DNA from 2 places in the Shewanella sp. BJSY2023SW007 genome. Region 2 is predicted to be linked to the other one. Evidence: predicted binding sites of a transcription regulator. Region 2 holds the regulator's gene; the other holds the start of a gene.
What was found. Region 2 encodes sigma-54, which starts transcription at its own class of promoters, with help from an activator protein. Its sites were predicted from a motif close to GTTGGCACGNNNNTNGNNT; they were not measured.
Positions count from the first base shown of each region.

Region 1: a site for sigma-54 is predicted at 2,801-2,819, ahead of flgB (flagellar basal body rod protein FlgB). Genes of this name have one in related genera too.

Region 1 is NZ_JBKORL010000086.1:9,536-14,857, reverse strand. Features, by position in the region: gene flgA (flagellar basal body P-ring formation chaperone FlgA) at 1-592, opposite strand, end outside; gene ACMHXE_RS14515 (chemotaxis protein CheV) at 780-1,700, shown strand; gene ACMHXE_RS14510 (CheR family methyltransferase) at 1,845-2,678, shown strand; gene flgB (flagellar basal body rod protein FlgB) at 2,853-3,251, shown strand; gene flgC (flagellar basal body rod protein FlgC) at 3,254-3,670, shown strand; gene flgD (flagellar hook assembly protein FlgD) at 3,685-4,368, shown strand; gene flgE (flagellar hook protein FlgE) at 4,423-5,322, shown strand, end outside.
Region 2 is NZ_JBKORL010000105.1:13,019-18,340, forward strand. Features, by position in the region: gene mgtE (magnesium transporter) at 1-268, opposite strand, end outside; gene ACMHXE_RS18830 (HPr family phosphocarrier protein) at 352-627, opposite strand; gene rapZ (RNase adapter RapZ) at 614-1,468, opposite strand; gene ptsN (PTS IIA-like nitrogen regulatory protein PtsN) at 1,465-1,908, opposite strand; gene hpf (ribosome hibernation promoting factor) at 1,911-2,198, opposite strand; gene ACMHXE_RS18850 (RNA polymerase factor sigma-54) at 2,230-3,693, opposite strand; gene lptB (LPS export ABC transporter ATP-binding protein) at 3,789-4,517, opposite strand; gene lptA (lipopolysaccharide transport periplasmic protein LptA) at 4,514-5,047, opposite strand; gene lptC (LPS export ABC transporter periplasmic protein LptC) at 5,034-5,322, opposite strand, start outside.

The DNA of each region.
Region 1 (5,322 bases), on a different contig from region 2:
CAACAGTTTTTATTTGAAACTTCTCGTTACCTGCATAAATAGAGACTCTGTCGCCTTTGCAAACAAAACAGAGATTGGCGGCAAATAACGGATAGTCTTTGGCTATGCGCCGCTTGAGGCGGGTACCCGTCACTGTGGCAATATCCTCGAACTGCTGGCCGCGCAGACTGGTTTCATCTATGTAACGCAGCGCCAAATTTTCCGGCCCCAGCACAGTGCCCGGAGCCAGAGTTTGAGTGGCCACCACCACAGGATAACTGATATCTACCCGTACCGAGACATAGATTTGCCACGGGTAGCTTAGCTCGGGGCTGTTACAACCTATGCGCACAGTATTGTTGCGGCTTATCTCTCTGTCGCTGGCAAGTTCGGCCGTCAAAGGTGAATTGCATCTAGGGGGCGTGAGCCTGGAATCCAGTCGTTGCGGGGTGATGGTAATTTGTGCATCTGTGCCCGCCAGCACTTTTTTGGCCACTGCCTCTTTAGCCAGGCTTTCCATGGCCGATATACTGGGAACAAAGCTGCTCTCTGCCGCCATTGTTGCGATGGGCATTAAAATTGTAGCCAAAAGGTATGCAATATTTACTTTCATAATGAACAGGCTAGCTTGTCTCGCCAGATTACACCTATACTTTCAATGATTCGCGGTTCCCAGTACTGGCTTCACCTTAGGTTTAGTCAGAAATTTGACTGGGCATCAGTGTCTTGGATAAAGCAAATAGTATGCCTGTCTGTGGGACAGCGGGTATTTCTCAATATAAAGACAACAAGGCAGCCTTATGTCGAGCATTCTTGAATCAGTCAATAAACGCACTCAACTGGTTGGACAAAATCGCCTCGAACTTCTGTTGTTCAAACTTAACGGCAGACAAAGATTCGGTATCAATGTATTCAAAGTCAAAGAGGTTTTGCAGTGCCCACCACTGACGATATTGCCCAAGTTGAACTCCTTTGTTAAGGGCGTGGCCCATATTCGTGGTACGACTGTGTCTGTTATCGACCTCAGTGCGGCGACCGGCGGTAAACCCATAGATGATGTCAAGGATTGCTTCATCATTATTTCCGAATACAACCGCAGCGTGCAGGGTTTTCTGGTTCGTTCAGTTGAGCGGATCATTAACATGAATTGGGAGTCTATCATGCCGCCGCCGGAAGGAGCGGGACGATACTCTTACCTGACCGCTGTGACGGAAATCGAAGGTGAACTGGTTGAAATCCTCGATGTGGAGAAAATTCTTGATGAAATTTCACCGGTCAAGACAGATATCAGCCAAGAAATGGATGAATCTCTCACAATCGACAGGGAGCAGCATTATCATATTATGGTGATTGACGACTCCTCTGTGGCGCGCAAGCAGATCATTCGTGCATTGTCTTCGTTGAATCTGCAGATAGATACCGCTAAAGATGGTCGGGAAGCATTGGAAAAACTGAAGAATATAGCGTCTGGTATGGACAATGTTGCCGATGAAATCCCGTTGATTATTTCGGATATCGAAATGCCGGAAATGGATGGTTACACTCTGACCGCCGAGATCCGTGATGATCCCAAGCTGAAAAATATCAAGGTAGTGCTGCATACCTCGTTGAGCGGGGTATTCAATCAAGCCATGGTACAGAAAGTGGGCGCCAATGATTTTATTGCCAAGTTCAACCCCGACGAACTGGCTTCTGCTGTTAACAAGCATCTGAGTCTATAGCCTTTGTCTGCTGTGACTTTTTATGGCTATAGTGAGTTGGTCTGCTTGTGTTGCAAAGGGGGCTGGGGTATAACGCAGCCCCAGTTTTTAAATGTTGCTGCCTCAATTCGCAGTGACGTTTTTACGGATAGTTAGGACACTAAGGTGCCAGATAAATCTCTCGCGGAAACTGAGTACAATCAATTCAGGCTGTTTCTTGAGCAGCACAGTGGCATTGTATTGGGTGAGAACAAACAGTATTTGGTTCGCAGCCGTTTGGCGCCTTTGATGGGGAAATATGGTTTGCCATCCCTGTCGGACGTTGTTAAGCAATCGATGCGACCCACAGAGCGCCAATTACGGGCTGAAGTCATTGATGCCATGACGACCAACGAAACTCTTTGGTTTCGGGACAAGTATCCTTTTGAATTACTTGGCAATACATTATTGCCCGGTTTTGCCAAGTTGGGTCGGCCGTTGAAGATTTGGTCGGCAGCCTGTTCATCCGGCCAGGAGCCCTATTCACTGGCGATGACAGTGCTCGAATATCAACAGCGTAAGCCGGGAGCTCTGCCGGGTGGGGCGATAATCCAGGCCACCGATCTATCGCCGTCCATGCTCGAGCGTTGTAAAAATGCCGAGTACGATAAGCTGGCATTGGCCCGGGGGCTGTCTGAAGAGCGTAAGCGTCAGTTTTTTGAAGCCCTGCCCAATGGCAATATGCGGGTAAAGGACAATGTTCGTCGTTTGGTCAGTTTTCGGGCTCACAACCTGCTTGAAAGTTACACCTTGCTTGGCAAGTTCGACATCATTTTTTGCCGTAACGTACTTATCTATTTTGCCCCGGAGGCAAAGGCAAAAATACTGCGGCAATTTGCTGCCGCTCTCAATCCCAAGGGGATATTGTTTTTAGGGGCCAGTGAGTCGATTGCCGGTTTGACCGATGAATTCGATATGGTTCGCTGCAATCCCGGTATTTATTATCAAAAGAAAAATTAGTTATCTAATTCTTTGATTTTCAATGTTTTTCAGTGACCGCCTGTCAAGTTTGATGGGCTCTTTCTTTTTTATCTCTCAAGTCAATCGCAATCCATTTCTCATCTGTTGCTATAGCCATCATTCCTGGCACAAAGCTTGCTTTGTTTTTGTCGAGTCATTGGAGGAGGCGGTTTTATGGCGATCAGTTTTGATAAGGCCCTTGGCATACATCAATATACTCTGGGTATTCGCGCCCAGCGTGCCGAAGTGCTTGCCAGCAATATAGCCAATGCCGATACCCCGCACTACAAGGCTCGGGATGTGGACTTTTCTTCGGCGTTGCAGGCGGCCAAAGGGCGGCAACAGGGAATGAATATGGCGGCAACGTCTGAAAAGCATTTCGACCTCAAGGCGCTGACAGCCCAACATGTGCAATATCGGGTGCCGGATCAACCGGACACTGGGGATGGCAACACAGTCGATATGCAAAAAGAGCAGCAGGCCTTTATGCAAAATGCGCTTGAATATCAGATGTCGCTTGGGTTCCTCGACGGTAAGTTCGCCGGCATGAAAAAGGCATTGAAAGGAGATTAATCATGAGTTTGTACAATATTTTCAATGTTGCGGGTTCGGGAATGTCGGCGCAGTCGGTACGTTTGAATACTACCGCCAGTAACATAGCCAACGCAGATTCTGTTTCTTCCAGTATCGATAAGACCTACAAGGCACGGCATCCCATTTTTGAGGCCGAGCTGGCCAAGGCCAATGGTCAACAGCAGCAAGGGGCAGCGGTCAAAGTCAAAGGCATAGTGGAAAGCGATAAACCCTTGCTGAAAGAGTATTCGCCGGATCATCCCATGGCAGATGCCGACGGTTTTATCTACAAACCCAATGTCAATGTAGTGGAAGAGATGGCCGATATGATTTCCGCCTCCCGTTCCTATCAGATGAATGTTCAGGTAGCCGATGCAGCCAAGTCCATGCTGCAACAAACCCTGAGAATGGGCAAATAACGGAGGCATAGCCCATGAGCGTCAATTCAGTTAACCCTTTTCTCGACAGTATCCAGGTGCAATCGGGTACTGAAACCAAGAAAAGCAATAATCAACAACTGACCCAGGAAGACTTCTTCTCGCTCCTCAGTCAGCAGTTGTCTATGCAGGATCCTTTCAAGCCGGTGGATAACGATCAGATGATCGCCCAGATGGCGTCGTTTGCCACAGTGGATGGTATCTCTAACCTGAATGAAGAAATAGTTAACCTCAATTCGTTAATGACTTCGAGTCAGGCATTGCAGGCATCAGGCTTGGTGGGGCAGAAAGTGCTGATCCCGGCGGGCACCGGCTATGTTTCCGAGGAAGACCCAACGCTCAAAGGGGTGATCACATCACCGGAAAAGATCCCTTCAATTAAAGTAACGATTGAAGATGAAGCCGGTCAGGTGATCAAAACCTTCGAGGTCGACGGTAGTGCCGGCGGCAATATAGATGTGGAATGGGATGGCCTGGATAAGGACGGAAACCCTGTCGATACAGGCATCTATACCATGAAGGCCAGCGGGGTTGTTGATGGAAAGTCCCAGGATCTTATCGTTAGTTCCTATGCCCACGTGACCAGTGTATCACTCAACTCTGCCACCGGCGCCGTGTTGAACCTAAGAGGTATTGGCGGGATCAGGCTCGCCGATGTGCTGGCTGTTTCCGAAGTTTAAATCTGTTTCTGCCCCGGCGGTGCCGGACAGTATCTAAAAATCATGAGGTGAATTATGTCTTTTAACATTGCTCTGAGTGGGATTGCTGCGGCGCAGAAAGATCTCAATACCACGGCCAACAATATTGCCAACGTCAATACGATAGGCTTTAAAGAATCCCGGGCCGAGTTTGCCGATGTGTACGCCAGCTCGATTTTCTCCAACGGCAGAACCACAGTGGGCGGCGGTGTCACCACCACTCAGGTGGCGCAGCAGTTCCATCAGGGTAACCTGAACTCCACCAACAACGCGCTGGATATGGCGATCAACGGTGGTGGTTTCTTCGTGACATCATCCAGTGTCGGCAGTCAGGATTACTCTTTCACCCGCGCCGGAGCCTTCAAGCGTGATGACAACGGCTTTCTGGTCGATGCTGCCGGTAATTATCTGCAGAGCTTCCCGGTCGATAAAGATGGTAACTCCACTTCTGTAAGTCTGACTACCACCAAGCCGGTGCAGATCCCGGACACTGCCGGTAGCCCGCAGAAAACCAACAATGTTGGCATCAGCATGAACCTGGACTCCACTCAAGAAACTAAAGATCCGGCGCTGTTTGACCCATCCAAGTCAGATACTTTTAATAACTCCACTGCAGTGACCATTTATGACTCTCTGGGTAACTCCCACACCTTGACCACTTATTTTGTGCGTCCGGAAAATGGTGCTCATACCGGTGAGAGTAACTGGGTGGCCTACTACGCCATTGACGACAAGCCGGTCAATCTGGGTGGCGGCGCCGGAACCTACAACACGGACACTAACGGTGACGGTACTGCGGATGGTACAGGCACAGCACAAACTGCAGGTGGCTGGACTGGTGCCGTGCTCAAGTTCAACGATGTCGGCGGTTATATAGGTTCCGATCCTGCGGTGATCACCACAGAGCAGTTGGGAGTTGGCGGGGCCAACGTTCTT
Region 2 (5,322 bases):
AACGCTCAGGACTCATCAGGCTGATCAGCTGGTCTTTCATATCTTCACCCAGCTCTTCGAGGATCTCACCGCTCTGTTCCTGATCCACCAGTTGCCAGAGTACCTGACGGGTACGTGGCGGTGAAGATTCGAGAATAAAGGCGATATCCGAAGCCGTCATTCGCTGCAGCATGTCGCGCACATGCACGAACATACCACTGCCAAGAGCTTGGTTTAGTTGAGTAAGACGTTGTTCTGTCAGCTCTTGGTCGAGCGCTTCTATTGGCATGCAGTTCCCCCTGTGATGCAAAGCGAGGATATGTTACCTCAAGACAGGGGAGTTATAGAAACAAAGAGTGCAGCGCTAAGGCTTTAGCTGGCTTCGTCGAAACGGGCGTTGATCAGGGCGCAGATGGCATCCATCGCCGGTTCGGCATCCGGGCCTTCGGCAATAAGGCGTATGGTTTTGCCTTGACCGGTTTCCAGCATCAAGAGCCCAAGCACGCTGGCGGCCGAGGCCTTTTTCTCGCCTTGGATCAGAGTGATATCGGCTTCGAACTCGCTGGCCAGCACCGCCAGCTTAGTGGCGGCGCGGGCATGCAGGCCCAGTTTATTGACTATGGTGACTTCCCGTTCAACCTTTGCCATTGCCCAGCTCTCTATGACGGGCCTGTACCTTGTGTTTGCTGTTGCCAAAACGCTTGGCCAGCTGGTCGGCGACATAGACAGATCTATGCTGGCCGCCGGTGCAGCCTATGGCTATGGTGAGGTAGCTGCGGTTGTTGCGCTCAAGGTGTGGTAGCCAGGTTTCCAGCAGATTTTCTATCTGCCAGATAAACTTGTTCACCAATGGCTGACGGATAAGGAATTCCTGCACCGGTTCATCCAGCCCGGTCAGCGGCCTGAGCGCCGGTTCCCAGTGGGGGTTGGGCAGAAAGCGCACATCAAACATGAAGTCGGCTTCCTGGGGCATGCCGTGCTTGAAGCCGAATGATTCGAAGTTGATCACCAACTCTTTGTCGACGCTGCCCAGCAGAATTTCTCGCACTTTGTCACTGAGTTCATAGATATTCAGTGCCGAAGTATCTATGTAGTGATCCACCAGTTTCGACATGGGCTCCAGCAGTTTACCTTCGTGCTTGATGGCATCCTGCAGCGAGACAGTGCTTTTGGATAGAGGGTGTAGTCTGCGGGTTTCGCTGTAGCGTTTTAGGAGTACTTTATCGGAGGCGTTGAGGAAGAAGCTGGTCAGTTGGGTGTTTTCCGGCAGCGCCGCCAACTGTTTTTCCAGCACCTTTTCCTGATCCGGCATGTTGCGCACATCTATGCTGATGGCGACCAGATCATTGCTGCCGCGGAGGTTTTCCAGCAGGCTGCCTATCATGGGCAGGGGCAGATTATCCACACAGTAGTAACCCAGGTCTTCGAGTACCCTGAGGGCAACGGATTTTCCGGAACCGGAGCGGCCTGAGACTATCGCGAGTTTCATCCTGTGATCACCTGATAGAGTTCTGTTTCATCGCGGGATTTACGCAACTGCTTGAGTATTGCCTTATCGCTGAGCTTTTCAGCCATGGCAGACAGGGTACTCAGATGTTGCTGGCATTGATCTGCGGGCACCAGAAGAGCGAATAGTATGTCCACCGGTTGGTTGTCTATGGCATCGAAGGCGATAGGCTCTTCGCATTTGACCAGCACGGCAATCGGCTCTGTGATATCAGGCAGCCGGCCATGCGGAATCGCAATACCATTACCTATACCTGTGCTCCCCATCTTTTCGCGGGCCAAAAGGCTTTCAAAAATCGCTTGAGAGGAAAGGGTGGGGTACTGGGCGCTGGCGAGATCGCTAATTAGCTCCAGTACCTTTTTCTTACTGCCCGGAGTGGCACAGGTAGTGCACTCCGGCCGCAGGATGGTACTCAGTTCCATCGTTAGTGTTTTGTCAGCTTTTCTTTGTGTTTAATGACCTGACGATCCAATTTATCAATCAGAACGTCGATGGCGGCATACATGTCGGCATGTTCAGAAGTTGCATAGACTTCGCCGCCTGTGAGGTTGATCTTGGCTTCGGCAATCTGTTGCAGTTTTTGTACATTGAGCACAACGTGCACATTATTGATCTGTTCGAAATGGCGTTCAAGTTTCGAAAACTTACTTTCCACATAGTCACGCAGTGAGTCGGTGATCTCGATATGATGTCCTGTCAGGTTGATTTGCATAGAAAGATTCCTCCAATTTCCAACTGTGGATTTATAAACTCTTACGCTGGTTCGACGGTGGTATCATCATAGCCTCGCGATACTTGGCTATGGTGCGTCTTGCAACGTTGATTCCCTGTTCTGCCAGAAGTTGTGCCATTTTGCTGTCGCTCAAAGGTTTCTTCTGGTTTTCCGCCGCCACGAGCTTCTTGATAAAAGCCCTGATCGCCGTGGAAGAGCATTCTCCGCCATCTTCGGTACCGACATGGCTGGAGAAGAAGTACTTCAATTCAAATATTCCCCTGGGGGTATGCATATACTTTTGAGTGGTGACCCTGGAGATGGTCGATTCATGCATCTCGACCGCCTCGGCGATATCGTTGAGTACCATGGGTTTCATGGCCTCTTCACCATATTCGAAAAATCCCTGCTGGAACTGCACTATGCAGTTGGCCACCTTGAGCAGGGTGTCGTTGCGGCTCTCCAGGCTCTTGATAAACCATTTGGCTTCCTGAAGATGACCACGAATAAACTGGCTGTCTGATTGACTGCGGGCGCTGCGGGCCATGGCAGCATACTGTTGGTTGATCCCGAGTTTGGGCATACAGTCCGGATTGAGCTCTACCACCCAGCGACCGTTCTTCTTCCAGACGCTGACATCCGGGATCACATATTCCTCGTCCATCGGCTGCACCAGCAAACCGGGGCGGGGATTGAGGCTCTGAATAAGGTTGATGGCGTCACGCAGTTGATCTTCCTTGAGCTTGGTCTTGCGCATCAGGGTGCGAAAGTCGCGGGTAGCGATGAGATCCAGATGCTCGTCGATCAACAAGCGGGCATCGGCCAGATGCGGGGTGTCGGCGTTGAACTGTTGCAACTGGATCAGCAGACATTCGCGCAGATCTCTGGAGGCGATGCCGACAGGGTCGAAGTGCTGGATCCGCTTGAGTACCGCTTCGACTTCATCGAGCTCAATCTCAGGGTTACCCATGGCTTCGAGGATCTCCTCTGTGCTCTGGGTCAGATAGCCCTGCTCGTCGATGGCATCTATGATGGCGGTGGCAATAGCGTCGTCGGTATCGGAAAACGGGGTCAGGTTCTTCTGCCATTCCAGGTGTTCATAGAGACCTTCGCTGGTTTCCCCCTGAAAGGGCATATCATCTTCACGGCCCATGGCTGGCCCTGAGGCGCTGGCGGCGGTAAAGACTTCATCCCAGGTGGTATCCATAGGCAATTCATCCGGCATAGACTCATTGTTCAATGCCTCTGAGGTTTCTACTGTGGAACCATCTTCCTGCTTGGCGCTCAGTTCGCCGGCGTCGTTTTCCTTGTGATTGTCGTCAATCTGTTCCTCCTGGCTGTCCTCGGCCATCTCCAACAGAGGGTTGGCTTCCAAGGCTTCCTGGATTTCCTGCTGCAGCTCAAGGGACGACAGTTGCAGTAGGCGAATGGCCTGCTGCAACTGAGGTGTCATGGTCAACTGTTGACCTAGTTTGAGCTGGAGTGACGCTTTCATTATACCGCTAATCCCTACTCGTTATTTTTCAAGGAAAAAATTCAATAATAACAAACTATAATACCCGGAATTGCCGCCGGATGACATGATCCTAACTATAGCCTGAATTGTTCGCCTAAGTACACAGCACGCACTTGCTGGTTGTCCAAGATTTCAGCGGGTGTGCCCTCGGCGATCAACTGCCCATGGCTGACAATGTAGGCTCGCTCACAAACGTCGAGCGTTTCGCGAACATTGTGGTCTGTGATCAGCACCCCCAAACCGCGGGACTTAAGCTGTTCGATGATTTTCTTGATATCGATAACTGAGATGGGATCCACACCGGCGAACGGCTCATCCAGCAGAATGAACTGTGGATTGGCGGCCAATGCCCGGGCGATTTCCACCCGGCGGCGTTCACCGCCGGAGAGGGACATCCCCAGGCTGTCACGTATGTGGGTAATGTGGAATTCTTCCAGCAGCTGTTCGAGTTGTTCCTCGCGCTCGTCGCTGTTGAGTTCTTTGCGGGTTTGCAGCACGGCCATGATGTTGTCATGCACCGACAGCTTGCGGAAAATACTGGCTTCCTGTGGCAGATAGCCTATGCCTTTACGGGCACGCAGGTGCATGGGATCCAAGGTCAACTCGTCGTCGTCAATGAAGATACGACCCTTGTCACTTTGTACCAGCCCAACCACCATATAGAAGGTGGTGGTCTTGCCAGCTCCGTTGGGGCCCAGCAGCCCGACGATTTGGCCGGTGTTGACCGATAGGCTGACGTCTTTGACTACGTTGCGCTTCTTGTAACTCTTTGCCAGGTTTTGTGCCGTCAGGGTGCTGGTCATTGCGGTTCCTGCTGCTGTTCTTTCTTGTTGAGATCCTGATAGTTTTCCGGCTGGATAACAGTGGTTACCCTGTCTTGGCCTTTGCCGCTGCTTTCCGCTTCAAGCTGTTGCTTGTTGATGTCGTAGACTATCTTCTCGGCGGTCACTTCGCTGCCGTCCTGTTCCACTTTGGCCTGGCCCAGCAGGGTCATGATACGACTGTCTATGTTGTAGTGGATCTCTTTGGCCTTGGCACTGGCCAGACGGCCGTCTTCCAGTTTCTGGGTATAGGTAGCGGGTGAGCCCTTGGCCACCAGGATCCGCTCGCCACTCTTGTCTTCTGTGTAAGCCGTGAGTTCATCGGCCAGCAGTTTCAAACTGCCCTGGGTGACTGTGACAGGCCCGCCGTATACCACACGCTTGTTTTTGATATCGGCAAACTGATTGGCGGCTCTGATCTGTACTTTTTGCCGCAGATCTTCTTCAATGGCCACTGCCGACAGGCTTGTGATGCACAAGAGGGCACCGATAAAAAGCTTACTTGGTTTCATAGGTTCCTTTCACCTGACTGGTCAGCTTCACTTGCTGAGCATTGAGATCGGCGTACAGGCCGGATCCCTTGATATTAAAGTCTTTGCCTTCGATCAGGATCTCGCGATCTGAGGTCATGATCATGGTGTCCAGATCCAGCTCCACATAACTGGTTTTCAGGCTCTGGATCGGTTCATTGGGGCTAATGGCGTCGATGATAACATTATTTTCAAGTACCACTCGGTTACTCTTGCGATTGAGCCTGCCCTCGTTGGCAGACAGACGCCACTGTGCC